4 regions of the Pantoea sp. CFCC18179 genome follow, and region 1 is predicted to be linked to each of the others. Evidence: predicted binding sites of a transcription regulator. Region 1 holds the regulator's gene; each other region holds the start of a gene.

Region 1 (7,318 bases):
CCGCCGCAGCACACACACCAATTGCTTGCACAAACCGCAACGCAAGCATCATGTAGACATCGGTCACCCACAGCATGCCCAGGCAGCCAAGGGCAAAAATGGCTAAGCCAGCCAGCAAAATAGGTTTGCGTCCATAACGATCCGACAGTGGTCCCCAAAAAACTTGAGCACAAGCAAAGCCGCCAAGAAACAAGCTTAGGCTCGCGCTAATGGTGCCGGGCGCGCTGGCAAAATCACGCTGCATATCGCCAAAAGCCGGCAAATACATATCGGTGGCAAGAAATCCGAGCATGCTGAGCACGGCGAGGTAAGGCATAAAAGCTCTGGACGACAACATGATGCTTCTCTAATTAGGCAGGTTGAACGGCGGGGAGTGTAAAAGGGTGCAACCTATTTTGTGAAACGCTAATATTTGCGAGGTGCTGTTAAATTTTTTGAAGGCAAGAATATGTGGTCTGAATATGCGTTGGAAGTGGTGGATGCGGTGGCGCGCACTGGAAGCTTTAGTGCGGCGGCGCAAGAATTGCATCGCGTGCCTTCTGCCGTCAGCTACACCGTACGCCAGTTGGAGAGTTGGCTGGCGGTACCGCTGTTTGAAAGACATCATCGTGAAGTGGTGATGACGCCCGCCGGTGAACATTTTGTCCGTGAAGGTCGTTCTGTTATCAAAAAAATGCTCGCAACGCGCAGGCAATGTCAGCAACTGGCAAACGGCTGGCGTGGTGAACTCAGCATTGCCGTGGATTGCATCGTGAAACCCCAACGTACGCGCCAACTGGTGAAAGATTTCTATCGCCATTTCCCCGATATGGAGTTGATCATCAGCTACGAAGTGTTCAACGGCGTGTGGGATGCATTGGCGGATGGGCGGGTGGAGGTGGCGATTGGCGCAACCCAGGCGATTCCAGTCGGTGGGCGCTTCGCTTTCCAGGATATGGGCGCACTTAACTGGCGCTGCGTCGTCAGTCCTGAGCATCCGTTGGTCAATGCAGCTGAATTAAATGATGAAACGCTGCGCGCCTGGCCTTCGCTGGTGCTGGAAGATACCTCGCGCGCATTGCCGCGCCGCATGACGTGGACACTGGACAACCAGCGACGTTTGGTTGTGCCGGAATGGGAAACCGGCTTGGATTGTTTGCAGGCGGGATTGTGCGTTGGCATGGTGCCGGGACATTTAGCGCGTCCGTTGCTGAATCGCCACGCGCTAGTGGAACTGACATTGCCGCAGACGTTTCCCGATAGCCCCTGCTGCGTCAGTTGGTCAGAACAGCGTGCGTCGCCAGCGCTGGATTGGTTATTGGCTTATCTTGGCGATGCCGAAACGCTGAACCACGAATGGCTCAGCGAAACCTCGATTTAACGGCGATAGTCGCGGAACGGGCCGTACGCCACCGAACGGCGCTCAATCAGCGTCGGTTGAACCTCAATGGTTTGCGGATCTTCACGCTTGCTGGTGATGCGATCCAACAGCATTTCCAGCGCTTTTTCACCTAATTCGGCTTTTGGCTGATGCACCGTGGTCAGCGCTGGCGTGAAGTAACGCGCGTTGCGCACGTTATCGTAGCCAATCACTGAAATATCTTGTGGCACGCGTAATCCCATCTCATCAGCAGCACAAATCGCGCCCATCGCCATGATGTCGCCGCCGCAGAATACCGCAGTTGGACGCTGTTTCTGATTAAGGATTTGCTGCATCGCCTGATAGCCCGATTCCGGCTCAAAGTCGCCCTGAACGATCCATTCCGGACGCACCGTAATGCCCGCTTCGCTCATCGCTTGCAGGAAACCGGCATGACGACCGCCGCCGGTATTACGTTCCATCTGACCGGGAATCGCGCCAATGTCACGATGTCCGCGCTCGATCAGATAGCGACCAGCAAGGTAGCCGCCCTGGAAAGCGTTGTCCTGCACGGTATCGGTAAAATCACCACGCGAAGCGCCCCAATCCATCACCACCATCGGGATGTTGCGGTTCTCTTCCAGCATTTGCAGCAAATCGTCTGGATATTCGGAACACATCACCAGCAAGCCATCGACGCGCTTCTGCGCCATCATCGACAGATAAGCTCGCTGCTTCTGCAAATCGTTGTGCGCATTGCCGAGAATCAGCGTATATCCGCGCTCAAAGCAGTGATGCTCTACCGCTTCAATAATTTCGGCGAAGTAGGGCGCTTCACTGGACGTCGCCAGCAAACCCAATGTTTTGGTGTGATTAACCTTTAGGCTACGCGCCACAGCACTCGGCGAGTAGTGTAATTCTTTGATCGCTTCCCATACGGCGTTACGCGTCTCTTCCGCAACGAAACGCGTTTTGTTGATGACATGCGAAACCGTGGTGGTTGAGACACCGGCGCGTTTCGCGACATCTTTAATTGTTGCCATGAAAAAGGTACTCCTGGGCTTATCGCAACTTACTGATAAGTATATTGTTAAACGTTTGCGTCTGCTAATGCTTTTACGGCCCAAAACAGCGGGCTAAATGGGGTTTTTCAGCAGGCAAAATCACGTCATTGCGCACATATTCCAGCACGTGCTTAATCGGTTGCGCAACGAAAGGCGGCGATTCTAGCAAGCCCGGGCCGATAACACGAGATTTTTGCCGGTTGCTATGCCAAAATCGTCATAACCCTAAAGAATGTGTGACTAAGGAGCTGTGATGAGTACTGATTTGAAATTAGCGCTAATGACCACTGTTGGCGCGCTGTTAATGATTATCGCATTCAGTTTTACCGCTATTATGCATTAATAAAAAAGCCGGAGCTGATAACAGCATCCGGCTTTTTTATCTGTGTTGCGCAACCGCTAGCGAATGGTTTTAGGTGTCATCATGCGGCGCGCACCCACGTAGTGTTTCTGCCAGTAATCTTCGCCCAATGCGCTAATCTGAATATCTTTGCCGGTACGCGGTGACTGAATAAATTTGCCATTACCCAGGTAAACGCCAACATGATCGGCAGTTCCGCGGTTATTGATGCGGAAGAACACCAGATCGCCTTTCTCCAGCATTTCACGCTTAATCGGTGCCGCATCGCGCAAGTGATACATTTCATTGGCGGTGCGCGGGAATTTGAATTTCACCAGATCTTTATAAGCGTACCACACCAGGCCGCTGCAATCGAAACCGGTATGTGGCGACGTGCCCCCCCATTGATAAGGCTTGCCGAGCTGACCCATTAATTTGGTCATCGCCGTTTCACGCGCTTTTTGATAGCGCTGGCGGTGCGCTTTGCTCATTTTGATGCCGGTCAGCGCTAGCGCTTCGTCATCGACTTCAATCTCGGAGGATTTTTTCGCCAGGCGTTGGTGCCCGTATTTTTTACCGGTGAGTTTAAGCTGGGATTTTTTGCTGGTGGTATGGTGCAGCGCAGTTTCGGTCTTGGTCTGTTTTTTGAGTTTGAATTTTTGGACTGACGTCAGGCGCGATTTTTTGGTGGTGGTTTTCACCGGGCGTCGCTTGCGGCGCTCGTCTTCACGTGCGCTCTTTTTCTCCGCTTTTGGCGAACTGGCATTAACGGGCGCATGCGGAGAAGCCGCGGCCACATTAAAAAACAGTTGGGCAAAAGCCAGTATGAAAAGCGTAATTAGTAGACGCATAATCCGGTTACAGGTTAAGCAGGCTGATTGGAAACAGACTGCGGCAAAGTGAGAGAAATCTGATCAAACGACCAGCGCCGAGGCAATTCTAATCCACTTTTTTTCCAAAAGGTAAGGCCTTTTTCTATTAATATGTTACCAGATTGATTCTGTAGCAAAAATGAGCTATTTCAGCTGCTTAACCCAGCGAAACTATTGCTAATTATTAATTTATTAATGCTTATTAATGATACGAAAATGTTATTTGTCAGATGTTGATTTAACAAACATGGCGATTAGCATGATGCAAATGCAAAATCCCGTTTTCAGTACGCGGGCTAAATCGCTACAATAAACAAACACGAAGTGAAGGATTAAGGAAGGCAATAATGAGTACTGTTGAAAAAATTCAGCGCCAGATCGCAGAAAACCCGATTCTGTTATACATGAAAGGCTCGCCAAAACTGCCAAGCTGCGGCTTCTCAGCGCAAGCGGTGCAGGCGCTTTCAGCCTGTGGCGAGCGCTTCGCCTACGTAGACATTTTGCAGAACCCGGACATCCGCGCTGAAATGCCAAAATACGCCAACTGGCCGACTTTCCCGCAACTGTGGGTAGATGGTGAACTGGTCGGCGGCTGCGACATCATCGTTGAGATGTTCCAGCGCGGCGAACTTCAGCCGTTACTGAAAGAAACCGCTGAGAAGTATAAAGAAGCGGAATAATGCAGAAGGCCGACAAATGTCGGCCTTTTCTTTATCTACTCTTCGACGGATGCATCGTCTGTTGACTCTTCACCGATTGCCAATGGCCAGCCGCCAAGGCGTTTCCAGCGATTCACCAACTCACAAAACAGCGTGGCCGTTTGCTCGGTGTCATATAACGCTGAATGCGCCTGCGTGCTATCAAACTCCATTCCCGCCGCTTTACAGGCTTTAGCTAACACCGTTTGCCCCAGCACCAAACCGCTTAATGCCGCAGTATCGAAGGTGGCAAAGGGATGAAACGGATTGCGCTTCAGGCTGGCACGCTCGGCGGCGGCCATCACGAAGTTAAGATCGAAAGTCGCGTTGTGCGCCACGATGATGGCGCGATTGCAGCCGCTATCTTTGGTGCCTTTGCGCACCATTTTGAAAATCGCATGCAGCGCTTCGTATTCACTCACCGCGCCGCGCAACGGATTGGTCGGATCGATACCGGTAAACGCCAGTGCCGCGGGATTAAGAATGGCCCCTTCAAACGGTTCTACGTGGAAATGCAGCGTTTCATCACGGTGTAACCAACCTTCTTCATCCATTTTCAGTGTGGTGGCAGCAATTTCCAGCAACGCATCGGTTTGCGCGTTAAAGCCGGCTGTTTCGACATCAATCACGACAGGATAAAAACCGCGGAAGCGTTGGTTGAGAGCGTTTAAAGCGTTCGATTCAGACATCAGGATCTCATGGCAATAAATAGGGCAGCGCGCATTATGGCAAAAATTGCAGGAGGGTGCAGCAGGAGAGGGGAATCAGCCTGCAAATTAGCAGGCTGACAAGCGGCATTAGTTGCCGAGGCCGTGACCGGCGTGTTTGTTTTCGATCAGCTCGATTTTGTAGCCATCGGGATCTTCAACAAACGCAATAATCGTCGAGCCGCCTTTGACCGGGCCCGCTTCACGAGTGACGTTGCCACCCGCGCTGCGAATGCGATCGCAGGTTTCCGCGACGTTATCCACGCCTAATGCGATATGGCCGTAAGCGTTGCCGAGATCGTATTTATCCACGCCCCAGTTGTAGGTCAACTCAATCACCGCACCTTCGCTCTCTTCGGTGTAACCAACAAAAGCCAGGGTATATTTGTATTCGGTGTTTTCGCTCTGACGCAGCACGCGCATGCCCAGCACGCGGGTGTAAAAATCGATGGAACGTTGCAAATCGCCAACGCGTAACATGGTGTGAAGTAAACGCATAACATCCTCTTTTTTCAAACGTCATCAGGAAGTGACAAACAGCTAAGTATAGCGAGTTAATTCTCTGATGAAACAACGCTGCCGCACAGCCGCTGCGGCAGCGAAAATCTTACAGTGCTGGATAATCGGTATAACCTTCCGCGCCACCGCCATAGAAGCTTTCCGGGCGCTGCGGGTTGAGTGGTGCATCTTGCTGCAAACGCGCCACCAAATCCGGGTTGGCGATGAAGTCGCGACCAAAGGCCACGGCATCGATCAAGCCACGCGCGATCAGATCATCAGCTTTCTCAACGGTGTAAGCACCGGCGCCAATAATCACACCAGGGAAGGCGGCACGAACTTTCTTACGGAAGTCATCGCTATAAGGTTGGCCGCCAGCCCAATCTGGCTCGGACATGTGCAGATACGCCAGACCACGTTTGCCCAGTTCACTGATGTACCACAGCGCCGCTTCTTCCTCATCCGGACCATTTTCCAGGTTCTGGAAAGCGCCGATTGGCGACACGCGGATACCAATACGATCGGCTGACCAATTAGCAATAGCAGCATCAACCACCTCCAGCGCGAAACGGCCACGTTTCTCAATCGAGCCGCCGTATTCATCGCTACGCTGGTTCGAGTCCGGCGCCAGGAACTGATGCATCAGGTAGCCGTGCGCCGAGTGCAGTTCCAGCAGATCGAAATCAGCTTCACGCGCATTTGCCGCCGCCTGACCAAAATCTTTAACGATTTGCTGAATTTCCGCCACGCTCAGTTCACGCGGAACAGAGGTATCTTCACGATATACGCTGCCATCAGCGGCACGCAGGGAAGTACGCGTACCGGCGGCCAGTGCAGTTGGCGCAACCGGCGCTTTGCCTTCCGGCTGGACGCTGTTGTGAGAAATACGTCCGGTGTGCCACAGTTGCACTGCGCTGTGACCGTGCGCGGCATGAATGCCTTCGTTAATCACTTTCCACGCGGCAATTTGCTGCTGAGTATGCAGACCCGGCGCACCGGCATAGCCTTTCGCCTGGAAAGAGATTTGCGTCGCTTCAGTGATGATTAAACCGGCGCTGGCGCGCTGCTGGTAATATTCTGCCATCAGCGGCGTAGGGATATCGCCCGGTTCGATACTACGCAGACGCGTCAGTGGTGCCATAAAGATGCGATTGGGTACGGTAATCGCGCCCACTTTAAGTGGGGAGAACAGCTGTTTACTCGCCATAATGACTCCTGTAAGTAGACCGGTCGTCTAGAAACTGCGGTTTTAAATAAATCAGTGGCCGTTTAGCCACTGCTCGATGGTTTCGAGCGCCAGGCTAATCGGGCCTGATTCTCGTGAAATTTTGCTTTGTAAACTCGCGCCCAACCACAACAGGTAACAACGTTGCGCTAATTGTTCGGGCGATTGTGCGAATGGCAGCGGTTGTTCGGCTGCCACTTCTGTTAAACAGCGCGCATAAGCGGCAATGACGGCGCTCGCGCCACGCTGTAACGCATCGCGCATCGGTTCAGAGAGATCGCACACTTCTGCCGACAACTTAACGCCAAGACATCCGACGATGTGGCCTTGCTCGATAAACAAGGTTTCCGCGTAGCGAAAATGCTGCAAAAAACGCTCGCGCGGCACCCAATCTGGCGCATTTAATTGCTGCTCAACTTGCTGTAAGAAGTTAACAAAATAGCGCTCCAGCAACGCCACGCCGAACGCTTCTTTCGAGCGGAAGTAGTGATAAAACGAACCTTTCGGCACTTCCGCCAGCGTGAGCATTTCGCTGAGGCCCATACCGGTGAAACCGCGTTGCAGGCAAACCTGCT
Region 2 (7,318 bases), on a different contig from region 1:
GCGGCGTTATGATGCTGGCAATGGTGCTCAACCTGTTGCTAGCGGCGATGATGGGCGTGCTGATCCCGTTAATCATGACCAAAATGAAACGCGATCCGGCGGTCGGTTCCAGCGTGTTGATCACCGCCATCACCGACACTGGCGGATTCTTTATCTTCCTGGGTTTAGCGACAGTGTTTTTATTGCATCACTAGCGCACAAAATCAGGCGCGCGCAGTGCTGAGCGCATATACACTTTGGCAACAACCTTGACCTGATGGAGAAGATGCATGTTTAAAGTGGATGATTTTGTGCAGTCAAAAACCGGTGGACCGAAGATGTTAGTGCAGCGTGTAGAAGGCGATACGTTGTGGTGCGCGCGCATTGATGATCCGATCAAACGCGAAATTGAAGTGAAAGCCGATACCGTGAATCTGTATCACGAAGACGGCGATTTTGGCGTTTGCTAAAAATCCGGCCCCATTGCGGGGCCGTTTTTTAAGGATTGTCGCGCTGCACATTATCCTGACCAATACCGCCGATAAACGGCAGACGCAGCCGGAAAGGCGTGAAATCCAAGCCCATATTTAAACCGAGTACGTTCACTTCTAAGCCCTCCTCCGCTCCAACCGTCACGCCCAGTACACCGAGCAATGAAAGCTGCACGCCGCGTCCCGATGGCGGCAATCCTACTGGATTCAGTAGCGAGCGATAATCTTTGCCAAGTGCATTAGCGGGCAGATCGAGTTTCAGCGCCGGAACTTCACGGCCAATGTGCGCCATAAAGGTGTTGCTGTTTGGCCCCGGCCAGGCGTGATAAGTGGTGGGCCACGGATAGGATTTAATCGCTGCTTCGATCTGCGGAATCATTGCTTCAGCACTTGCGCCACGATGATCAACCAACAAGCGCGGCTTGGCGCCATACCAATAGCCATCAGGCAGATTGCTGTTGCGACGCACCTTATCGCCGCTGCCCCAGCTAATCACTTCATAGCGGTTGTAATGCGTTTCACCGGCGCGCTTAAAGATGATCCACGGATGCACCGCCACTGCGCCCTTCCAGCCATAAGTCGGCGCGGCGTAAACCTGCACAATGGCTTCGCTGGCGTAACGCTGTGGATTGGGTGCGATGCCCGCCGAATCACGGCGCGCAGATGCCCAACCGCCGCGTTCCGAGGTTAACTCACCGCTGCGCGTTGCCTGCGCCAAACTGGCACCTAGCGAGAGCAAAATGACACAAAGAAAAGTGATCAGCACAGCTTTGAAAGGCAGCATCGACAGCATCCTGATGAGTAAAAAATCATCGGCTATCTTGCTACGAAACGGGGAAGTTTGTATTCACTAACTATGCGATTGCTGGTTTTAGACTTATGAAAGAAAAAAAGCCCGCATCAAGCGGGCTTCGTAGCGAACAATCAGAGCAAAATCACTCCCACTCAATCGTCGCCGGTGGTTTGCCCGAAATATCATAAACCACACGGGAAATGCCGTTAACTTCGTTGATAATGCGATTAGAGACGCGGCCGAGGAAATCGTATGGCAGGTGCGCCCAATGCGCGGTCATGAAGTCGATGGTTTCTACTGCGCGCAGTGAAACTACCCAATCGTATTTACGACCGTCGCCCATGACGCCAACAGAACGTACCGGCAGGAACACGGTGAAAGCCTGGCTAACTTTGTTGTAGAGGTCAGCTTTATGCAGCTCTTCGATGAAGATCGCATCGGCACGGCGCAGCAGGTCGCAGTACTCTTTCTTCACTTCGCCCAGCACGCGCACGCCCAAGCCTGGACCTGGGAACGGGTGACGGTACAGCATGTCGTACGGCAGGCCGAGTTCCAGACCGATTTTGCGCACTTCGTCTTTGAACAGCTCTTTCAGCGGCTCAACCAAGCCCATCTTCATCTCTTTCGGCAGACCGCCCACATTGTGGTGCGATTTGATCACGTGTGCTTTGCCGGTCGCTGAAGCCGCCGATTCAATCACGTCAGGATAGATGGTGCCTTGCGCCAGCCACTTAACCTCTTCCAGACGCAGCGCTTGTTCGTCGAACACTTCAACGAACACGCGACCAATGATCTTACGCTTGGCTTCTGGATCGTTCTCGCCTGCCAGCGCATCGAGGAAACGCGCTTCAGCGGCAACGTGCACAATGTTCAGACCGAAGTGGTCGCCGAACATCTCCAGCACTTGCTCCGCTTCGTTAAGACGCAGCAAACCGTTATCCACGAACACGCAGGTCAGACGATCGCCAATGGCGCGGTGCAACAGCATCGCGGTGACAGAAGAGTCCACGCCGCCAGACAGGCCGAGGATCACTTTGTCTTCGCCAACTTGCTCACGAATGCGTTCAACCGCGTCTTCGATGATTTTGGCTGGCGTCCACAATGCTTCGCAGCCGCAGATGTCACGAATGAAACGCTCCAGCATGCGCAGACCTTGACGCGTGTGCGTCACTTCCGGATGGAACTGCACGCCGTAGAATTTCTTCTCTTCGTTAGCCATGATGGCGAACGGACAGGTTTCGGTGCTGGCAACGGTTTCGAAGCCGGCTGGGATAGCGGTGACTTTGTCGCCGTGGCTCATCCACACATCCAGCAGCGGTTTGCCGGCTGCGCTGATGGCATCTTCGATGTCACGCACTAAAGCGCTCTGCGTCAGAACTTCCACCTGCGCATAACCAAATTCACGCTCGTTCGAACCTTCAACCTTGCCGCCCAACTGCATCGCCATGGTCTGCATGCCATAGCATACGCCCAGCACTGGCACGCCAGCGTTGAACACGTATTCCGGCGCACGCGGGCTGTTCAGCTCGGTGGTGCTTTCCGGACCGCCAGAAAGAATGATGCCGTTCGGGTTGAACTGGCGAATCTGCTCTTCGGTGACATCCCACGCCCAGAGCTCGCAGTAAACGCCGAGTTCGCGCACGCGGCGCGCAACCAGTTGCGTGTACTGAGAACCAAAATCGAGGATCAAAATGCGATGTTTATGAATATTTTCAGTCGTCATTGAGGCGTTTCCATTGGGATGGACTTAATAATAAAAGCGCCCGGCGGGTGCCGGGCGCTAAATTTTACGGGATTATGAACCCATGCGGTAGTTTGGTGACTCTTTGGTGATGGTCACGTCGTGCACGTGGCTTTCGGTGATGCCCGCGCCGCTGATGCGGACGAACTCCGCTTTAGTACGCAGATCGTCAATGGTGGCGCAGCCGGTCAGCCCCATGCAAGAGCGCAAGCCACCCATCTGCTGGTGCACGATCTCTTTCAGGCGACCTTTGTAAGCCACGCGGCCTTCGATACCTTCTGGCACTAATTTATCCGCAGCGTTATCGGTCTGGAAGTAACGGTCTGAAGAGCCTTTAGACATCGCGCCCAAAGAACCCATGCCGCGATAAGATTTGAACGAACGGCCCTGATACAACTCGATTTCGCCCGGAGATTCTTCAGTACCCGCAAACATGGAGCCAACCATTACGGCAGCAGCACCCGCAGCGATCGCTTTGGCAATGTCGCCAGAGAAGCGAATACCGCCATCAGCGATAACCGGAATGCCAGTGCCTTCCAGCGCAGCAACCGCATCTGAAACCGCAGTGATCTGTGGCACGCCAACGCCAGTGACGATACGCGTGGTACAGATTGAACCCGGACCGATACCGACTTTCACCGCGCTCACGCCAGCTTCGGCCAGCGCTAATGCGCCTGCGCCCGTTGCCACGTTACCGCCGATGATTTCGAGATTTGGATATTTAGCGCGGGTTTCACGAATGCGTTGCAGCACGCCTTCTGAATGGCCGTGTGAGGAGTCAATCAGCAACACGTCAACACCCGCAGCTACCAGCGCATCAACACGCTCTTCGTTGCCAGCGCCCGCACCCACCGCAGCACCGACACGCAGACGGCCTTCAGCATCTTTACAGGCGTTAGGTTTACGCTCAGCTTTCTGGAAGTCTTTAACGGTGATCATGCCCAGCAGATGGAAGCTGTCGTCCACCACCAGCGCTTTCTCAACGCGTTTTTCGTGCATTTTGTGCAGCACAACTTCGCGTGCTTCACCCTCTTTCACCGTTACCAGGCGCTCTTTCGGTGTCATCACCGCAGAAACCGGCAGGCTCAAATCGGTAACGAAACGCACGTCACGGCCAGTAATGATGCCGACTAATTCGTTATCGGTGTTCACCACCGGATAGCCAGCAAAGCCGTTACGCTCGGTCAGCTCTTTCACCGCAGACAACGCGGTAGTCGGCAACACGGTTTGCGGGTCAGTGACTACGCCGCTTTCGTGTTTCTTAACTTTACGCACTTCGTCAGCCTGGCGCTCAATCGACATATTTTTGTGAATGAAGCCCAAACCACCTTCCTGCGCCAATGCAATTGCCAGACCGGCTTCGGTCACGGTATCCATTGCAGCGGACAACATTGGGATGTTCAGACGGATGTTTTTCGTCAGTTGAGTGCTGAGATCAGCCGTGTTCGGTAAGACAGTGGAGTGAGCGGGAACGAGCAGAACGTCGTCAAATGTGAGGGCTTCTTTAGCGATTCTTAACATTGCAATATCTCCACCTGGGGGCGATTAAAACAGATAAAATATTGCCGCGGCATTATACAGGCCGAAACCGATTGCCTCCAGTGTTTTTTCAGAAAAAGTCTTGATCCTGCGAGCCAGAAAGGTAGTATCGGTTAATTAACCCTCTGATTTAAAATTTGATCTACATCACATGTCGCTACCGCCAACCGCCAATATTTTTACTGTTAGTCGCCTGAACACCACGGTGCGTCAACTGCTGGAAAATGAGATGGGCCTGGTGTGGCTCAGCGCTGAGATCTCAAATTTTACCCAGCCCTCTTCCGGCCATTGGTACTTCACGCTAAAGGATGATGGCGCACAAGTGCGTTGCGCGATGTTCCGCAATAGCAATCGCCGCGTCACCTTCCGTCCGCAACATGGTCAGCAGGTTTTAGTGCGCGCCAGCATTACGCTTTACGAACCGCGCGGTGATTATCAGCTGATTATCGAAAGCATGCATCCGGCTGGCGAAGGCTTACTGCAACAACAATTTGAGCAGCTTAAAGCGCGCCTGGCGGCGGAAGGTTTGTTCGATCAGCAATTTAAACAGCCGTTGCCGGATCCGGCGCGTCAGGTAGGTGTGATCACGTCCGCGACCGGCGCAGCGCTGCATGATGTGCTGCGCGTGCTACATCGCCGCGATCCCTCATTGCCGGTCATCATCTATCCCACCGCCGTGCAAGGTGAAGACGCGCCGGCTGGGATTGTGCGCGCCATCGAACTGGCTAACCAACGTGATGAGTGCGACGTGTTGATTGTTGGCCGTGGCGGCGGTTCGCTGGAGGATTTATGGAGTTTCAATGACGAACGCGTGGCCCGAGCGATTTTCGCCAGCCGCTTGCCGATCGTCAGCGCGGTGGGACACGAAACCGATGTCACCATCGCCGATTTTGTTGCCGACCTGCGCGCGCCAACGCCTTCTGCGGCGGCCGAGCTGGTGAGCCGCAATCAGCTAGAACTATTGCGCCGCTTGCAGTCACAACAGCAGCGCATGGAAATGGCGATGGATTACTATCTGGCGCAGCAGCAGCGGCGCTTTACCCGCATTCAACATCGCTTGCAGCAGCAGCATCCGCAACTGCGTCTGGCGCGACAGCAAACCGCGCTGTTCCAGCTCCAGCGTCGTCTCGGCGAAGCGATGGATCAACGCATGAGGCTCGCCAATCGTCAGCAAGATCGTCTGCTACAACGCCTCAATGCGCAGCAGCCGCAAGGCCGGATTCTGCGCGCCCAGCAACAATTGCAGCAATGGCATTATCGTTTGCAGCAAGGCATGGAAAAGCAACTCAGTCATAATCGCCAACGTTTTGGCAATCTGGCGGCGCAATTGGAAGGTGTAAGTCCTTTGGCGACGCTGGCGCGTGGTTTTAGCGTCACCACTGACAATCAGGGCCAGGTGGTGAAGAAAACCAGGCAGTTGCATAAAGGTGATTTGCTGCGCACCCGATTGGATGATGGTTGGGTGGAAAGTCAGGTAACAGCACTGGAGCCACAAAAAGCGCCGCGCCGTAAAAAGCCTTTAACCGACGCTTAAACGGCCGGGCCAAGGCCGCCCCGATATGATCGCGCGGGTCTATACTTTCTGGTACATACATCAGCCAGGGAGTTTGGTATGACTCACAGCGTTATTCCTCCGTACATCCTGCGTAATATCATTGCTAACTGCTCTGGCGCGCAACAAGACTACGCGCGTCGCACCCTCACCCACGTGCAACAACTGATGGGCGAACATAATCGCCAACCCGCCAGTGTAACCACCGCCCAGCCCGGCACCGTGCTACGCGCTATCTACGATGGTGAAGGCACACAAAATCTACCCGGCACCTTGATTCGCGACGAAGGTCAACCGAGCAACGGTGATATCGCCGCCGAAGAAGCGTGGAATTATCTCGGCATCACCTACGATTTCTACTGGCAAACCTTTCAACGTAATTCACTGGATAACAAAGGGCTGAAGCTTGATGGCACCGTGCATTACGGCAAGGAGTATCAGAACGCCTTTTGGAACGGCCAGCAGATGGTGTTTGGCGATGGCGACGGTGAGATTTTCAATCGCTTCACTATCGCGCTGGACGTGGTGGCGCATGAACTCACGCACGGCGTGACGGAAACCGAAGCCGGATTGATCTATTTCCAGCAGGCCGGCGCCTTAAACGAATCAATGTCTGACGTATTTGGTTCGTTGGTGAAACAGTTCCACCTTAAACAAAGCGCCGATCAGGCCGACTGGATTATCGGTGAAGGTTTGCTGGCAAAAGGCATCAATGGCAAAGGATTGCGATCGATGTCGGCTCCCGGCACCGCTTATGACGATCCGGTGCTGGGCAAAGATCCGCAGCCTGCCGATATGGCGCATTACATCGAGACGCGCGATGACAACGGCGGCGTGCATCTCAATTCCGGCATTCCCAATCGGGCATTTTATCTTGCGGCTAAAGCGTTGGGCGGCTTTGCCTGGGAATTGGCGGGACGAGCCTGGTATGACACGTTGTGCGATAAAACGCTGCCACAGGATGCCGACTTCAGCACCTTTGCCAGCTTCACGGTTAAGCACGCCAGTACGCGCTTTAATCAATCAGTGGCGGACGCCATCCAATCCGCCTGGCAGCAGGTAGGCGTAAAGTGAACATTCAACTCACCGATGACGCGATCATCGAACTGGCACGTGAAGGCGGTATCGCTTTTATCCCCAAACTACGCGGCGAACGACGCTTTGCGCTGGCGCAATTGCCAGAGCCGCAAAAACAGCGCGTTTGCGAGGTGCTCGAACAAGCG
Region 3 (7,318 bases), on a different contig from region 1:
GCAATTGAAGTCACCATTGTGGCGACGGCGATGCCCACCATCATTGCCGATTTAGGCGGTTTTTCGCAGTTTGGATGGGTATTTTCCATCTATTTGCTGACGCAAGCCGTTAGCGTGCCGCTTTATGGCCGCTTAGCCGATATGTGGGGCCGCAAACGGCTGCTTTTTATTGGTGTCTCGTTGTTCTTGCTGGGTTCGATTTTGTGTGGTTTTGCCCACAGCATGCTGTGGTTGATTGTTTTTCGCGCTTTCCAGGGATTAGGCGCGGGCGCGATTATGCCGCTGACATCGACGATTGTCGCTGACGTCTATTCCCCGCGTGAACGTGCGCATGTACAAGGTTGGTTGTCCAGCGTATGGGGCATTGCTGCAATCATTGGACCGCTGAGCGGCGCCTGGTTGGTGCAGCATTTTAGCTGGTCAGTGATTTTCTGGGTCAACGTGCCGATCGGCGTGATTGCCATGTTGTTGCTGGCGCGTTTTCTGCCGGCGCGTGAACATCATCAACAAAACTCACTTAATCTCACCGGCAGTTGCTGGCTAATGATCAGTGTCGCAGCGTTGCTTGTCGCCTTGCTGCAAGCGGAAGTGCTCGGCTTGTGGTTGGTGCCATTCTTGTTGTTGGCGGTGTTTGCAGCTTGGCGATTGAAGCATCATGAACAACGCGCGACGGCGCCGTTATTTCCTTTGGAAATTTGGCGCAGCCGTTTGATTGTGGCGGGCAATATCGGCAATCTGATCATTGGTGCCAGCATGATGGGCATCAGCGCATTTTTACCGACTTGGATTCAAGGCATTACCGGCGGCACGCCGCTGCAAGCGGGCAGCGCATTGGCGATGATGTCGATTGGCTGGCCGCTGGCGAGCACCCTCAGTGGCCGATTAATGCTGATCACTTCATATCGATTTACCGCACAGTTGGGCGCGCTCTTGCTTATCACGGGTAGCGCGTTATTGCTGCTATTACGTAGCGATAGCTCGATCATGCAGGCCGGATTTACTGCCTTTGTGATTGGAACCGGCATGGGCATGACCAGCACCACTTTTTTGGTGTCGGTGCAAAATCATGCGCATTACGATATCCGCGGCATCTGTACCGCATCGATCATGTTCAGCCGGATGCTGGGTTCAGCATTAGGAACGGCGCTACTCGGTGCGGTACTCAATCTCAACCTGTCACTGCGTTTACCACAAGCAGACGATCCGATGCAGCAAATCATGTCGCATCAAAGCCGTCAGGCGCTGCCGGAAGCCACTTTGCAGCACTGGACCGGGCAGATTGCCACGTCGTTGCATTGGGTATTTGTGGTGTCATTGCTGATCGCGATATTAACGCTGTGGGTTGCCTGGCTGATGCCGCGTCAGCGGCCGGAAGCGGAGTAAAAGCAGGGCGGCTAGCTCGCCGCCCGAAGGGACTCTTTATTGCGCTGGCGCGTCTTGCGAACTGCCTGCGCTGTCTGGCACGTTGCTATCCGCATCGCGACCATTCTTCTTATAGACGATTTTCTGTGTGTCGTTCTCACAATGGCCAACCACCTGGCCACCGGCTTGATCGGCCTGATCGTTAGGCACGATATCCAGGGTGAAATCGCCTTCCGCGACACCATTGTTGATGATCTTTTTGCTGATGTCCGCTTTCACACTTTCGCAAGAAGCTTGTGCCAGCACCGGCAGTGCCAGCATCGCCAGCAGCAGAACTGCATTACGTTTTTTCATCGTTCACTCCTTTGGTCAGAATTCCTTTAAAAACTATAGCAGTGTTAACGCATTACGGTGCAACCGGGCGCCCGGTACGGCGATCAAGGCAACGCAGGGTATTCGGTTCCCAATACGCGTTGACGTTGTAGCTCTTTTCGCAGGAATCGCGGGTATCAAAGGCTTTATCGGTTTTATCGAACTCTTTCTCCACGCGAGTATTCACCATGTTGCGCAGATTTTTCGTGTCGTTCCACTGCTCTTTGCTTTGACGCGCGGCTTCATTGCTCGAGGCGCTGCTGCCGTCTTCGATGATCAGGCGATCGGTTTTGGCAAAAGCGATTGGCGCAGCCAGTAATACGCTGGAGGTCAGCACCGCAGCCAGCAAAGTAGAAAACAGGTTTTTCATCGTGACTTCCTTTAGTTAACACCATTACAGCTGGGATCGCGGCTGTAACAACACTGTGCGCTAGTATATCATCGCTGCTTCTTTGCTCACCAGCGCTGAGCCATTTGTTTAAGTAACAGAGAGAGTTTGTATGCTGCTAAAAACCGCCTTGCTGTTTTTTATTACTGCGATAGCGGAAATTGTTGGCTGTTTCTTGCCGTGGTTATGGTTGAAGAAGGGCATGACCGCATGGCTATTAGTTCCGGCGGCAGCCAGTTTGGCGATGTTTGTTTGGCTGTTAACCTTGCATCCGGCGGCCAGCGGACGGGTTTATGCCGCATACGGCGGCGTCTATGTGTTAACGGCTTTGATCTGGCTGCGTGTGGTGGATGGCGTAAAGTTGAGTACCTGGGATTGGGTCGGCGGATTGGTAGCGTTAAGCGGCATGCTGATTATCGTTTCAGGCTGGGGCCGCGGTTAGAGTATTTGTATTGTCGTAGGGTCGCCATTTATGGTGACCGGGTGCGCAAAAGTGCGCACCCATAAAATCTAATTAACCCTTATGCACCTTCAAACCGGCAGTGGTTTGCGTGACTGGCATGATTTCTAAAGTATTGATATTGACGTGCTTCGGCAGCGTAGTCACCCAATATACTGCTTCCGTCACATCTTCAGCGGTCAACGCCGTCGTTCCTTCGTAAACTTGCTCAGCTTTATTGTCATCGCCTTTAAAGCGTACGTTGGAAAACTCGGTGCCACCAACCAATCCTGGCTCAATATCGGTGACACGCAGCGCAGTGCCGTGCAGGTCGGTACGCAGGTTGAGGCTGAACTGGCGCACAAACGCTTTGGTCGCGCCATACACGTTGCCACCCAGATATGGCCAACTACCGGCAATCGATCCGATATTCACAATATGACCGACGTTGCGTTCCACCATCGCCGGCAGCACCGCACGCGTCATGTACACCAAACCTTTATTGTTGGTGTCGATCATATTTTCCCAGTCTTCGATATTGGCTTTATGCGCAGGTTCCACGCCCAACGCCAGGCCAGCATTGTTCACCAGCACATCGATATCGCGCCATTCAGCGGGCAGGGAAGCAATCACTTCATCAATGGCGGCACGATTGCGCACGTCGAGTTGCACGGTATACAGGTTGTCGCCCAACTCATCTTTCAACTCTTTTAAGCGCTCAGCACGGCGACCGCTGGCGATCACTTTATGACCTGTAGCAATGAAGCGGCGGGTGATACTTTGACCAAAACCGGCAGTTGCACCAGTAACAAAAATAATCATCTCACTGTTCCTTAAACGATTTCAGGTTATCTGCCACACCTTAGCATTAACCTCGAACCCTTGCTCATGAAAAGCCAAAGCAGCGTGTTGCAGAATTTTACCTGCACAGTACAAGTGCATTAACGCACCACGAACGCGCAGGGAATGAAGTCTTCTTCACTGCCAAAAATCCGCTCAACACAACGAATGTTAAATCGCAACCGATTGCGAATGTAGGCAACCGGTTGCGCACACGATTGCAATCTCATCGTGACAGAAAAAATGGGATTATCAATGCATATTATTGAAAATAAACACTATTTTTTGTTATTTGGATTGGCACGCGCTTTGCAAACACTGTTTAAGGCAATCATCTGCACAAATAAAAGATCCAAGGAACCCTTATGCCTTACGCACCCGAAACGCTGCTGCGCGCCAGCTTCTTTGATTTTACCGCTCTGGCCGCGCAGCCCGACGACATCGCCGCCAATGCGCGCTATCTCGAAGATGGTCTATTAACGCTGCGTGATGGCAAAGTAGTCAGCCTTGAAAGCTGGCAAATCGCAGAAGGGCGTGTTGATGCGGCCAACGTCATCGATCTGCGCGGCAAACTGATCGTGCCGGGTTTTATCGACACCCATATTCATTATCCACAAACCGAAATGATTGGCGCTTTTGGCGAGCAGCTACTTGAGTGGCTCAATCAATACACTTTCCCGGTGGAGAGCCAATATCATTGTCCCGATCACGCGGCGCAGATGTCGGCATTCTTCCTGCATCAATTGCTTTCGAACGGCACCACCACGGCGCTGGTGTTTGGCACGGTTCATAAGCAATCGGTCGATGCGCTGTTCAGTGCGGCACAGCAGCTTGATATGCGCTTGATAGCTGGCAAAGTGATGATGGATCGCAACGCGCCGGAATATCTGACCGAAACGCCGGAACAGAGTTATCAGCACACGCGGGAATTGATTGAACGCTGGCATCAACGTGGTCGTCTGAGCTATGCATTAACGCCGCGTTTCGCCCCTACGTCATCACCAGAATTGCTGGATAAAGTCCGTCAACTGCGTGATGAGTTTCCAGATGTTTGGATGCATACGCATCTGAGCGAAAACCAGCAGGAAATTGCCTGGGTTAAATCGTTATTCCCAGAGCGCGCAGGCTATCTCGACGTCTATCATCATCATCAACTGACTGGAAAACGCAGCGTCTTTGCCCACTGCTTGCATCTGGACGATAAAGAATGGCAATGCCTGCATGATACCGATTCGTCAATTGCTTTCTGCCCAACCTCAAATCTGTTCCTCGGGAGCGGTTTGTTCAATATCAAACGTTGCTGGCAGCAAGGCGTACGTATGGGGATTGGCACCGATGTCGGAGCAGGAACCACCTTTAATCTGCTGCAAACCTTGGGCGAAGCCTACAAAGTGGGCCAGCTGCAACAATACAAACTCAGCGCCTGCGAAGCCTTCTATCATGCCACGTTGGGCGGCGCGCACGCCTTGGATCTCGATGATGTGATTGGCAACTTCAATCCCGGCAAAGAGGCCGATTTTGTGGTGCTCGATCCGGCGGTGTCGCCGTTGCAAAAACTGCGTAACGCCAATAGCAAAGATATTTGGGAACGTCTGTTTGTGATGATGACCTTGGGTGACGATCGTAACATCGCGCAAACCTGGGTAAGTGGCAAACCGGTTTGGCAGCGTGAAACTGAGGAGCAAATCGCATGATTCAGTTTTTACTCAACAATCGTTTAATCACCGAACATGAGCTGGATCCCAATCTCACCGTGCTCAACTATTTGCGTGGCCAACAGCAACGGCGTGGCACCAAAGAGGGTTGCGCCTCGGGCGATTGCGGCGCTTGTACCGTTACGTTGGGCAAAGTGGTTGAAGGTAAAATGCACTATCAAGCGGTGAACAGTTGCTTAACGTTGGTGAGTAGTTTGCAAGGTAAGCAACTGATTACCGTAGAAGATCTCAAACAGGGCGGCGAATTACACAGCGTGCAACAAGCGATGGTGGATTGCCACGGTTCGCAATGCGGCTACTGCACACCAGGTTTTGTGATGTCGCTGTTCACGCTGCAAAAAAATAGCCAGGGCTGGGATCGCCATCAGGCTGAGCAGGCACTGGCGGGGAATTTGTGTCGTTGCACCGGCTATCGACCGATTATGGATGCGGCACAACAAGCCTGTGCTTCATCTGTTAACGATGAATTCAGCGACAATGCCGCTGCGCTGGTACAGCGTTTACAAGCGTTAAGCAGCGATGAGGTGCAGAGCATTGAAGCCAATGGCAGTCGCTGTTATCTACCGAAAACCGTAGCGCAACTTGCTGCGCTGTATCAGCAATATCCCGAGGCACGTTTGGTGGCCGGTGGCACCGATTTGACGCTGCAAATCACTCAGCAATACAAACGACTGCCGTTATTAATCGCGCTGGAACAGATTGATGAATTGAAGCACTGCTCCGAAGATGCAGAGAGTTTTCACCTTGGCGCGGCGGCGTCGTTACATCATTGTTATCAATTTCTCGCACCACACATTCCGGCATTTAGCGACATGTTGGAACGCTTTGCTTCGCTGCAAATTCGTAATCAAGGCACGCTGGGCGGCAATATTGGCAATGCGTCGCCCATCGGCGACGGCGCACCGATGTTACTGTCGCTAAATGCACGGCTGGTGTTGCAACAGGGCGACAATCTGCGAGAAGTGCCGCTGGATCAATTTTTTACCGCGTATCGTCAAACGGAATTACAAGCTGGCGAATTTATCCGCTCCATCACCATCCCTAAAGTGACATTGTCACCCAACTTTGCGGCATGGAAAGTGGCAAAACGCCTCGACGACGATATTTCAGCGGTGTTTGCCGCCATCAATCTGCAAATCGAGAGTGGATTGGTGGTTGAAGCACGGTTGGCGTTTGGCGGTATGGCGGCGACACCGAAACGCGCACTGGCGGCAGAAGCTGAATTGCTTGGTCAGCCATTGAATTTAACCAGCATTGAAAAAGCCTGTGCCGCATTGGGCACAGACTTCCAGCCACTGAGTGATTTTCGTGCCAGTGCGGATTATCGCTTACAGGTGGCGCGCAATCTGCTGCGCCGCTATTACGCGCAGGCTTGTGGCGAACTGACCATTGCGGAGGTGTCGCGCTATGTCTCATAACCGTCCGGAACTCAACGAAACCTTACTGAAAACCCAGTTTGCCAGCACCATGCAAACGGGCGTCGGTCGCAGCAACAAGCATGAAAGTGCCGATAAGCATGTTTCCGGCGAAGCCATCTATATCGACGATAAACCGGATTTGCCGGGATTGCTGCATCTTTGTCCGCGCCTCAGCGAACATGCGCATGCACGTATCACCAAATTGGATGTGCAGCCGTGCTACGCGGTGCCTGGCGTTGTCAGTGTGTTGACCTGGCGCGATGTGCCTGGCGTCAACGATGTTGGGCCGCTGGAACCCGGCGATCCGCTGCTGGCGCAGGATACCATCGAATATTTTGGCCAAATTGTGATTGCGGTCGCTGCTGAATCACCCGAAGCGGCAAGGGCGGGTGCAGCGGCGGCGATCATCGAGTATCAACCATTGCCTGCGGTGCTCGACGTGCGCGAAGCGTTGGAACAGCGCTTTTTCGTGCAGCAGCCGCACATTCATCAACGCGGTGATGCAGAGGCGGCGCTGGCACGTGCACCACGGCGTATTCAAGGCGAATTTCACATTGGCGGCCAGGAACATTTCTACCTGGAAACGCAAACCGCGCTGGTCATTCCTGGCGAAGACAATAGCTTGCAGGTGTTTTCCTCCACGCAAAACCCCACTGAAGTACAGAAGCTGGTGGCGGAAGTGATGGGCATCAGCATGAACAAAGTCACCATTGATATGCGGCGCATGGGCGGCGGTTTTGGTGGCAAAGAAACTCAGGCGGCGGGTGTTGCCTGTTTGTGTGCG
Region 4 (7,318 bases), on a different contig from region 1:
TGGCGATTCTGCCTGAACCGATTTGTCAGCGTCTGGATAAGCAATCGCTGCTGTGGCTGCCGCTGGAGGCGGAGCTGCAATGGAGTTTAGGCTTGATTTGGCGGGAAGGCAGTTACTTGTCGCGCAGCGCGCAGGCGTGGATTGAGTGTTGTCGTGAGTATTGGCCGGATCAGGCGCCGCGGCTGTCGGTGTAAGATGTGATGGAGACAAGAAGGCTTCTGTAGCGCTTTTCCGGTCACTATAAATGGCGACCCTACGAAGGTTGAGTGCGTTGAAGCAAGGGCGCCCGTTGGGACGCCCATAAAGGATTATTCTTCCTTCTCGATCAGCAAGGCTTCAAGCAGATCGAGATCGTGCAGCAGCTTCTGCATGGTTTCGTTGGAAATTTCCTGGGTCGCGCGCAGGTGATACACCTCGGCACGTTCAGCACGCAATGCATTCAGGCGGAAACGACGCTCCAGATTTTCGGCAAACTGCGCCTGCTCGATATCATTTTTACCTTCCGCACGGCGACGTAAATTGCCAATCACCCGCAGGCTCACTTCCTTCAGCAACTCCGGATCGATGTTCTCTTCGGTATCGGTTTCCAGCCGCTGTTCCATCTTGTGCAGGCTTTCAATCGCCACGCCCGCCATCGCCGCGCGCGCAAATTGAATCTCGCGGCGGTGACCGGTTTTATCAATCTTTTCAACATCACGCAGCAGGATGGGCAGCAGTACCACACCGACCAGCAACGACAGCAGAATCACGCCGGTGGCGATGAAAATCAGCTCATAACGCGCCGGGAAGGCGTCGCCATTGCTCAGGAACAGCGGAATCGACAGCACACCGGCCAGCGTAATCGCCCCACGCACGCCAGCGAAAGAAGCAATCAGCAGTTCACGCAGCGAATAGTTAGAGAACTCCAGCGGCTTGTTTTTCAGGAAGCGCTGGCTGATGCGTTTCATGATCCACAACCAGCCGAAGCGCACCACCATCAACGCGGCATACACTAGCACCACGTCGGTAAACAGCATCCACAGCTCAACGTTGGGATCGGCATTCGCCTGCGCGACAGAGGTTTCGAGAATGCCCGGCAGTTGCAGGCCCAGCATCAGGAACACCATGCCGTTGAAGACAAATTCCAGCATCTGCCACACGCTATTCGCGCGCAAACGCATCGCCAACGGAGCCTGGCGGATAATGCCAGAACGGGTGATGGTCATACCGGCAGCCACGGCAGCGAGGATGCCCGACACGCCAAGGTGTTCGGCAATCAGATAGGAAGCGAATGGCAACAGCAGCAGCAACACGGTTTGTGTCGCCGGATCATCACCACTCCAGCGGCTCAGCAAACGCAGCGAGCGGCCGTACAGCCAGCAAATCGCCACACCGGCAACCAAACCGCCGACCGCCACTTTGAGGAACTCGACGCTGGCGCCGCCCCAGGTAAATACCATGGTGCCCATCGCTACTGCGACGGCAAACTTCAGCGATACCAGACCGGAAGCGTCGTTCATCAGAGCTTCGCCCTGCACAATCGACATGATTTTTTTCGGGATGCGACCTTCCCCGACGATACCGGACAACGCCACGGCATCGGTGGGCGACAGCACCGCCGCCAGCGCAAAGGCAGGAATCAACGGAATACCCGGCACCAGCCAGTAAATCAGGTAGCCAATGCCGACCACGGTCATCAGCACCAGCACTAGCGCCAGCCCGATGATTTCACGCCCGTGATGCAGGAACTCGTTAATCGGCGTTTTCCAGCCGTCCGCAAACAGCAGCGGCGGAATGAACAGCACGAGGAACAGTTCGGGATCAAAATCGACATGCAAGCCGAAGACCGGTAAGGCGAGGAGCGCACCGGCGGCAATTTGCACCAGCGGCAGCGGAATTTGAAACGGCAGAATACGTGCCGCCACGCTGGAGAGGGAAACCACCAGCGTCATGATGAGAATAGTAAAGAAGATTTCCATGCTTTCCTTAGGCGAATCATTTTCATTAAAGCGATGTTGTTGCGCTGGAAAGTGTAAAACAAAACGCCGCACAGCGGGGCAACCCGATGTGCGGCGAGAGCAAGAAAGAGAAAAATCTGGGGATTAATCCACTTTGCCGTTAGATGGCCCAGCCACCCGCGTAGAACGCCACTAACGCCACAGCAATCACCACGGTGCCAATATTCAGCTTGCGCCATTCACCAGCAAACAGGCGACCGATCACCAGCGAAGCGAAGCCCAGCATGATGCCGGTGACGATGTTGCAGGTCAGCACGATGAACACTGCGGTCAGCAAACCGGACATCGCATCGACGAAATCATTGAAGTCGATTTTGGCGACGTTGCTCAACATCAGCAATCCAACGTACATCAGCGCAGGCGCGGTGGCGTAAGCAGGAACCAAATAGGCCAGCGGTGACATAAACAGAATCACCAGGAACAGCAAACCGACCACAATCGCCGTCAAACCGGTTTTGCCGCCCGCCGCGGTACCCGCCGCCGATTCGATATACACCGCCGCAGGCGATGCGCCCACCAGACCGGCGAAGATGCTGCTAACCGAATCGGTGGTTAATGCGCGTCCGCCGTTGATGATCTGGCCATCTTTATCCAGCAGATTTGCCTGACCCGCGACCGCGCGAATGGTGCCGGTAGCATCAAATACCGCGGTCATCACTAACGCCAATACGCTTGGCAGCACTACGGGTTGCAACGCGCCCATGATATCGAGGCTAAACATCGCCGATTGACCGTTGGCATCTTTCAGGCTCGGCATGGCGAACAAGCCTTGGTAAGTCACGGCCGGATCGAAAATCAGCCCGAGAACCGAAATCGCAATAATGGTCAGCAGAATACCGCCCGGTACGCGACGTTTTTCCAAACCGAAAATGGCGGCCAGACCAATCAGCGACATGATCACCGGGAAGGAGACGAAGTGGCCCAACGCCACCGGCAAGCCCGGCGCAGGATTCTTCACCACCAGGCCAATGCCGTCTGCGGCAATCAGCAGCAGGAACAGGCCGATACCGACGCCGGTGCCGTGCGCCACGCCCATCGGCAAGTTGCGGAGTATCCACGCACGAATGCCGGTGACCGAAATCAGCGTGAACAACAAGCCCATTAGGAACACCGCGCCCAGCGCTACTGGCACGCTGATGTGCTGACCGAGCACCAAACTGAAAGCGGTGAAGGCAGTCAGCGAGATAGCGCAACCAATGGCCATCGGCAGGTTGGCCCACAAGCCCATGATGATTGAGCCAAAGCTGGCGACCAAACAGGTGGCAACGAATACCGCCGTCGGTGAGAAGCCGGCTTTGCCCAACATGCCGGGCACCACGATCACCGAGTAGACCATCGCCAAAAACGTGGTTAAGCCCGCTAAGACTTCCTGACGCACGCTGCTGCCGCGTGCTGAAATGTTGAACCAGGCGTCCAGTTTTCCACTGGCCGGGCGCGATTCGCCAGACATAGTTATTCCTCAATATTTTTTTGTGATGTGAGTCGCCGCACGGCGCACCTTTGCCGATCCCTGATGGCGGTTTTTCAAGCTGAAAATCCAGGCAAACGTTTACGTCGCCGCGTATTCCGATCCGTAAAAAGGGGCGCGGAAAAAAGGCAAACGATTATCTGGCGTTTGGCATGGGGTTTTCAACTACTAATCGTGGGTAGAGCAGGACAAATCCAGGGACGCTGTGTTTTAGGCGCGCATAAATGCGATGATGCGCTCTGGTTTAGGGTTATTTGGTCACCATAAATGGCGACCCTACAAAACCGCAGAATGTAGGGTCGCCAGTTATGGTGACCAACCAAATCAACTCTGAAACTGAATCGGGCCGCCCTGCTCCAGCGCGCGTTGCCAGGCGGCGCGTTGCTGCATGGTTTCCAGCCAGCGGGCGGTGGCGGGCATTTCACGCAGGGAACCGCGCATTTGCAGCGCCAGCAGCGGGAAACTCATCTGCACATCGGCAATGCTAAAACGTGCACCGGCAAAAAAACGATGCTGGCTGAGATGCTGTTCGATCACGCTGCCGTGCAACGCCAACTGTTTATTCAGCCACGCTTTTTGAATGCCTTTGCTTAACGCGATGCCCGCCGGACGCAGCAGCCACGGCACCGGCTTCTTGCCAAATTGCGCGAACACCAGTTTCATCACCAGCAGCGGCATCAGCGAACCTTCAGCGTAATGCAGCCAGTACCGCGCCTGAATCTGCTCCTCTTCATCGGTTAGTGCCAGTTGGTGCTCGCTGTCGTATTTCAATTGCAGATATTCGAGAATCGCGCCCGATTCGGCGATCACCCGGTTGCCGTCGGTGATCACCGGCGATTTGCCCAACGGATGCACCTTCTTTAATGAATCCGGCGCCAGCAAGGTGTTTTCTCGCTGATAACGTTTGATTTGATACGGCACCGACAGCTCTTCCAGCAGCCATAAAACGCGGTGCGAACGGGAATTTTCCAGATGGTGAACGGTGATCATGCGGTTTTCCTTGCCGGTAAATGTTTCCCGGCAAGTATAGCGGATGCGGGCTTAACGCTTCTGTTCGTCTTGTTCAGGATCGAGCAACACCGCGCCGGAACCTTGCTCGCCCAAACGGTCACCCGGATTACGCAGCGGGCAATCGCGCATCGATAAACAGCCGCAGCCGATGCATCCGTCCAGATCGTTACGCAACCGCGTCAAGGTTTCGATGCGTTTATCCAGCTCTTCGCGCCAATGCTGGGTTAGCGCGTCCCACTCTTGCGTCGACATGCGCTTGTTGGCTGGCACGTGATTCAAACTGTCGCTGACCGTTGCCAGCGGAATGCCGATGCGTTGGGCAATCTTGATAATCGCCACGCGGCGCAACACATCGCGGCTATAACGCCGTTGATTGCCGCCGTTACGCGAACTAAAAATCAAGCCTTTGGTTTCGTAGAAGTGCAGCGCCGAGACCGCCACGCCGCTGCGCTTCGCCACTTCACCGGGCGTCAGCACCGGCTTCGGGTAATTGCGTTCTTTTTTCATTTAGGGCCTTTACCTCAAGTTAACTTGAGGAATTATACTCGCACCCCAGCAAAACTTCGAATTTCTCACCAGGCAAAAAACCATCAGAAGGATGAGGCTATGATGCAACAGGAAATCATTCATTCACTGACTCACTGGATCGATCAGAATCTGGATAAAGCGCTGTCGATTGATGAAGTCGCGGCAAAATCCGGTTATTCAAAATGGCACCTGCAACGTATGTTCCGTGCAGTCACGAAACAAACGCTGGGTGGCTATATTCGCGAACGCCGCCTGACATTGGCTGCTGAAGCGCTGCGCCAGACGCAACGCCCGGTATTCGATATCGCCATGCAGTACGGTTATGACTCGCAGCAGACGTTCTCGCGCGTGTTCCGTCGTCAGTTCTCGCAAACGCCAACTGCCTATCGCCACACCATGCGCCGCCAGGCGATGATTCAGCGTCCACGCTTGCTGAGTTTTGATTGCGCCGACAACAACATGAACAGTTTTGCCCAGCGCACCACCGGCGAGTGCTGCCCGGTTAGCTGACCTTTTCTGCGCGCCCTTCGCGGGCGCACCTCTTTTTGCCCGCCTTCTCCCGCAATTACCTATCTCGCTTCGATAAAAAATTTTCTACCATACCAGGTATAAATTTTGTTCAAAATTTAAAATCGAGTGATATAATGTGAGCCAAATCACACTTTCCACTATGCCGTAGACGGCCAGAAGGGCCTCCCTGACCTTCCTTCTTTGCCGCCAGTGATGTCGATCGAATGTCGGGGATATCACTGATTTAAGAGGCTTTAGAGATGGCTACGTTAACCACCAGTTTGATTGTTATGCGCTGGGAATTGCTGAGTGCGGTAATGATGTTCTTCGCCAGCACCATGAAAATTCGACTGCGTCAAAACAGTCATCACGTGATGGCGCTGCTGTGCGGTGGCATTGGTGTTGGCATGTCTTGCTGGTTCGTGACCGGCCTGCTCGGTATTACTTTGAGCATGGAGAATTTGCACAACTTTATGGAAATCTCCAAAAACGCCTTTATTCAGGTGATGAGCCAGACGCCAACCGATTGGCCGATGCCTTAATCGCCGCCAATAAAAAACCCCGCATCTGCGGGGTTTTTTATTTTGCTGTGTGATTATCAAATTTTCTTCAATACGGCGGGAATCGCGACTTCGCCCACCGAGACGCCCGGTATCTTTGCACCGCGACGATCCTGAATCCACATATCACCCATCATCTGATTAAGTCCCCGATCCAAACCGGTCACCAATCCTGCACCCGGCGTAAAGGTCAGTTCGCCGAAGTAGATCTGCTCGCCATCGATGTACCAATCCACGCGGACGTAATCGAAATCACTCGCCAGCTTTTTGCTTAAATCTAACGCGTGCTGTAACTGCGCCATTTGTTTCGACACATCCAGCCCGGTATCACGAATTTTGTGATACGCCTCGTTGAGGTTGTTGACGTAAAAATTCATCGACAACAGCGGATTGCAGCGGTTGTAGATCACCTGCAACACATATTCAAAGTTGCCATCGCGCTTGTTGAACATGTGGAATTTGTAATCAATTGGCGCAGTTTTACCATCGCCAATGTACTGCTCCACCAGAATGCGCGGCTTAATGTAGCGATAGTGAATCTCACGCGCTTCATTGGCGAAATCGGTTTTCAGCCAGCGATGACAATCGCTGATGATCTGCTGTTTCTTCAATGCATCCGGTTCTTCCAGCAGGATCTCTACCATGTTGGAACCGTGATTCGGCTTGATAACGGTATTTTTCCAGCGTGGCAGCGTGTGCAGCGAGCTAGGATCGCTGGTTTCATACACCAGCGGGATCAGGTATTCGCTGCCCACTTTCTCGGCGATGTATTCGCGCACCGAATATTTATCCGACAGACGACCATAAATCTGGTAATCGCCGTGAACGAATTTGCGGTACATCACTTTCTCATTGAAGACCTTTGGCTCACGCAGGTTTGGCAATTTGCGAAACTTGTGAAAATAGTAAATCCGGTCCTGGTAAGACCAAGGCATCTTCTTGATGAAATACTGCAAACTTCTTCTGAGTTCATCTTTCAACTTGAGCATATCGGACCTCATTTGTAGGTTTTGTAGTTGAGTGAGGAAACTTGAATCTTTTGGATGACGCCGTTTTTGAAGAAGTAATTCATTACGGTAAGGGACAGCAATTCTGAGATGAAGACGCTCCAGGCGGCACCCATGATGCCGTAGCCCTGAATCAGCCACCATGAAAGCGGCAGACTGATCACCATCAGGCAAACGATTTTCTTCAGCAGATAATTGAACCCGCCCTCTTTGACCATGTAGCGATACGCTACAGTG

What was found. Region 1 encodes PurR, which represses purine synthesis genes. Its sites were predicted from a motif close to CANGCAAACGTTTGCNTG; they were not measured.
Region 2: a site for PurR is predicted at 4,586-4,603, ahead of guaB (IMP dehydrogenase). Genes of this name have one in related genera too.
Region 3: a site for PurR is predicted at 3,577-3,594, ahead of guaD (guanine deaminase). Genes of this name have one in related genera too.
Region 4: a site for PurR is predicted at 3,536-3,553, ahead of ACPUC7_RS10105 (NCS2 family permease). Genes of this name have one in related genera too.

What each region holds. Positions count from the first base shown of each region.
Region 1 covers NZ_JBNBPM010000006.1:96,134-103,451, forward strand. Annotated here, with positions in the region: gene punC (purine nucleoside transporter PunC) at 1-337, opposite strand, end outside; gene punR (DNA-binding transcriptional activator PunR) at 449-1,360, shown strand; gene purR (HTH-type transcriptional repressor PurR) at 1,357-2,382, opposite strand; gene cydH (cytochrome bd-I oxidase subunit CydH) at 2,657-2,746, shown strand; gene ACPUC7_RS13405 (C40 family peptidase) at 2,803-3,594, opposite strand; gene ACPUC7_RS13410 (Grx4 family monothiol glutaredoxin) at 3,960-4,295, shown strand; gene rnt (ribonuclease T) at 4,331-5,002, opposite strand; gene gloA (lactoylglutathione lyase) at 5,111-5,518, opposite strand; gene ACPUC7_RS13425 (alkene reductase) at 5,628-6,725, opposite strand; gene ACPUC7_RS13430 (TetR/AcrR family transcriptional regulator) at 6,777-7,318, opposite strand, start outside.
Region 2 covers NZ_JBNBPM010000010.1:108,847-116,164, reverse strand. Annotated here, with positions in the region: gene mgtE (magnesium transporter) at 1-194, shown strand, start outside; gene ACPUC7_RS18230 (GDFGVC terminal motif YodC-like protein) at 270-449, shown strand; gene ACPUC7_RS18225 (DUF3750 domain-containing protein) at 478-1,254, opposite strand; gene guaA (glutamine-hydrolyzing GMP synthase) at 1,406-2,986, opposite strand; gene guaB (IMP dehydrogenase) at 3,059-4,525, opposite strand; gene xseA (exodeoxyribonuclease VII large subunit) at 4,695-6,077, shown strand; gene ACPUC7_RS18205 (M4 family metallopeptidase) at 6,156-7,169, shown strand; gene ACPUC7_RS18200 (protealysin inhibitor emfourin) at 7,166-7,318, shown strand, end outside.
Region 3 covers NZ_JBNBPM010000001.1:20,381-27,698, reverse strand. Annotated here, with positions in the region: gene ACPUC7_RS00135 (MDR family MFS transporter) at 1-1,383, shown strand, start outside; gene ACPUC7_RS00130 (DUF1161 domain-containing protein) at 1,420-1,716, opposite strand; gene ACPUC7_RS00125 (DUF1283 family protein) at 1,769-2,104, opposite strand; gene ACPUC7_RS00120 (YnfA family protein) at 2,238-2,564, shown strand; gene ydfG (bifunctional NADP-dependent 3-hydroxy acid dehydrogenase/3-hydroxypropionate dehydrogenase YdfG) at 2,637-3,383, opposite strand; gene guaD (guanine deaminase) at 3,767-5,095, shown strand; gene xdhA (xanthine dehydrogenase small subunit) at 5,092-6,534, shown strand; gene xdhB (xanthine dehydrogenase molybdopterin binding subunit) at 6,524-7,318, shown strand, end outside.
Region 4 covers NZ_JBNBPM010000004.1:113,816-121,133, reverse strand. Annotated here, with positions in the region: gene ACPUC7_RS10115 (LysR family transcriptional regulator) at 1-194, shown strand, start outside; gene ACPUC7_RS10110 (Na+/H+ antiporter) at 309-1,958, opposite strand; gene ACPUC7_RS10105 (NCS2 family permease) at 2,098-3,447, opposite strand; gene ACPUC7_RS10100 (glutathione S-transferase family protein) at 3,790-4,455, opposite strand; gene soxR (redox-sensitive transcriptional activator SoxR) at 4,507-4,983, opposite strand; gene soxS (superoxide response transcriptional regulator SoxS) at 5,083-5,514, shown strand; gene ACPUC7_RS10085 (YjcB family protein) at 5,775-6,056, shown strand; gene ACPUC7_RS10080 (ATP-grasp fold amidoligase family protein) at 6,113-7,063, opposite strand; gene ACPUC7_RS10075 (oligosaccharide flippase family protein) at 7,072-7,318, opposite strand, start outside.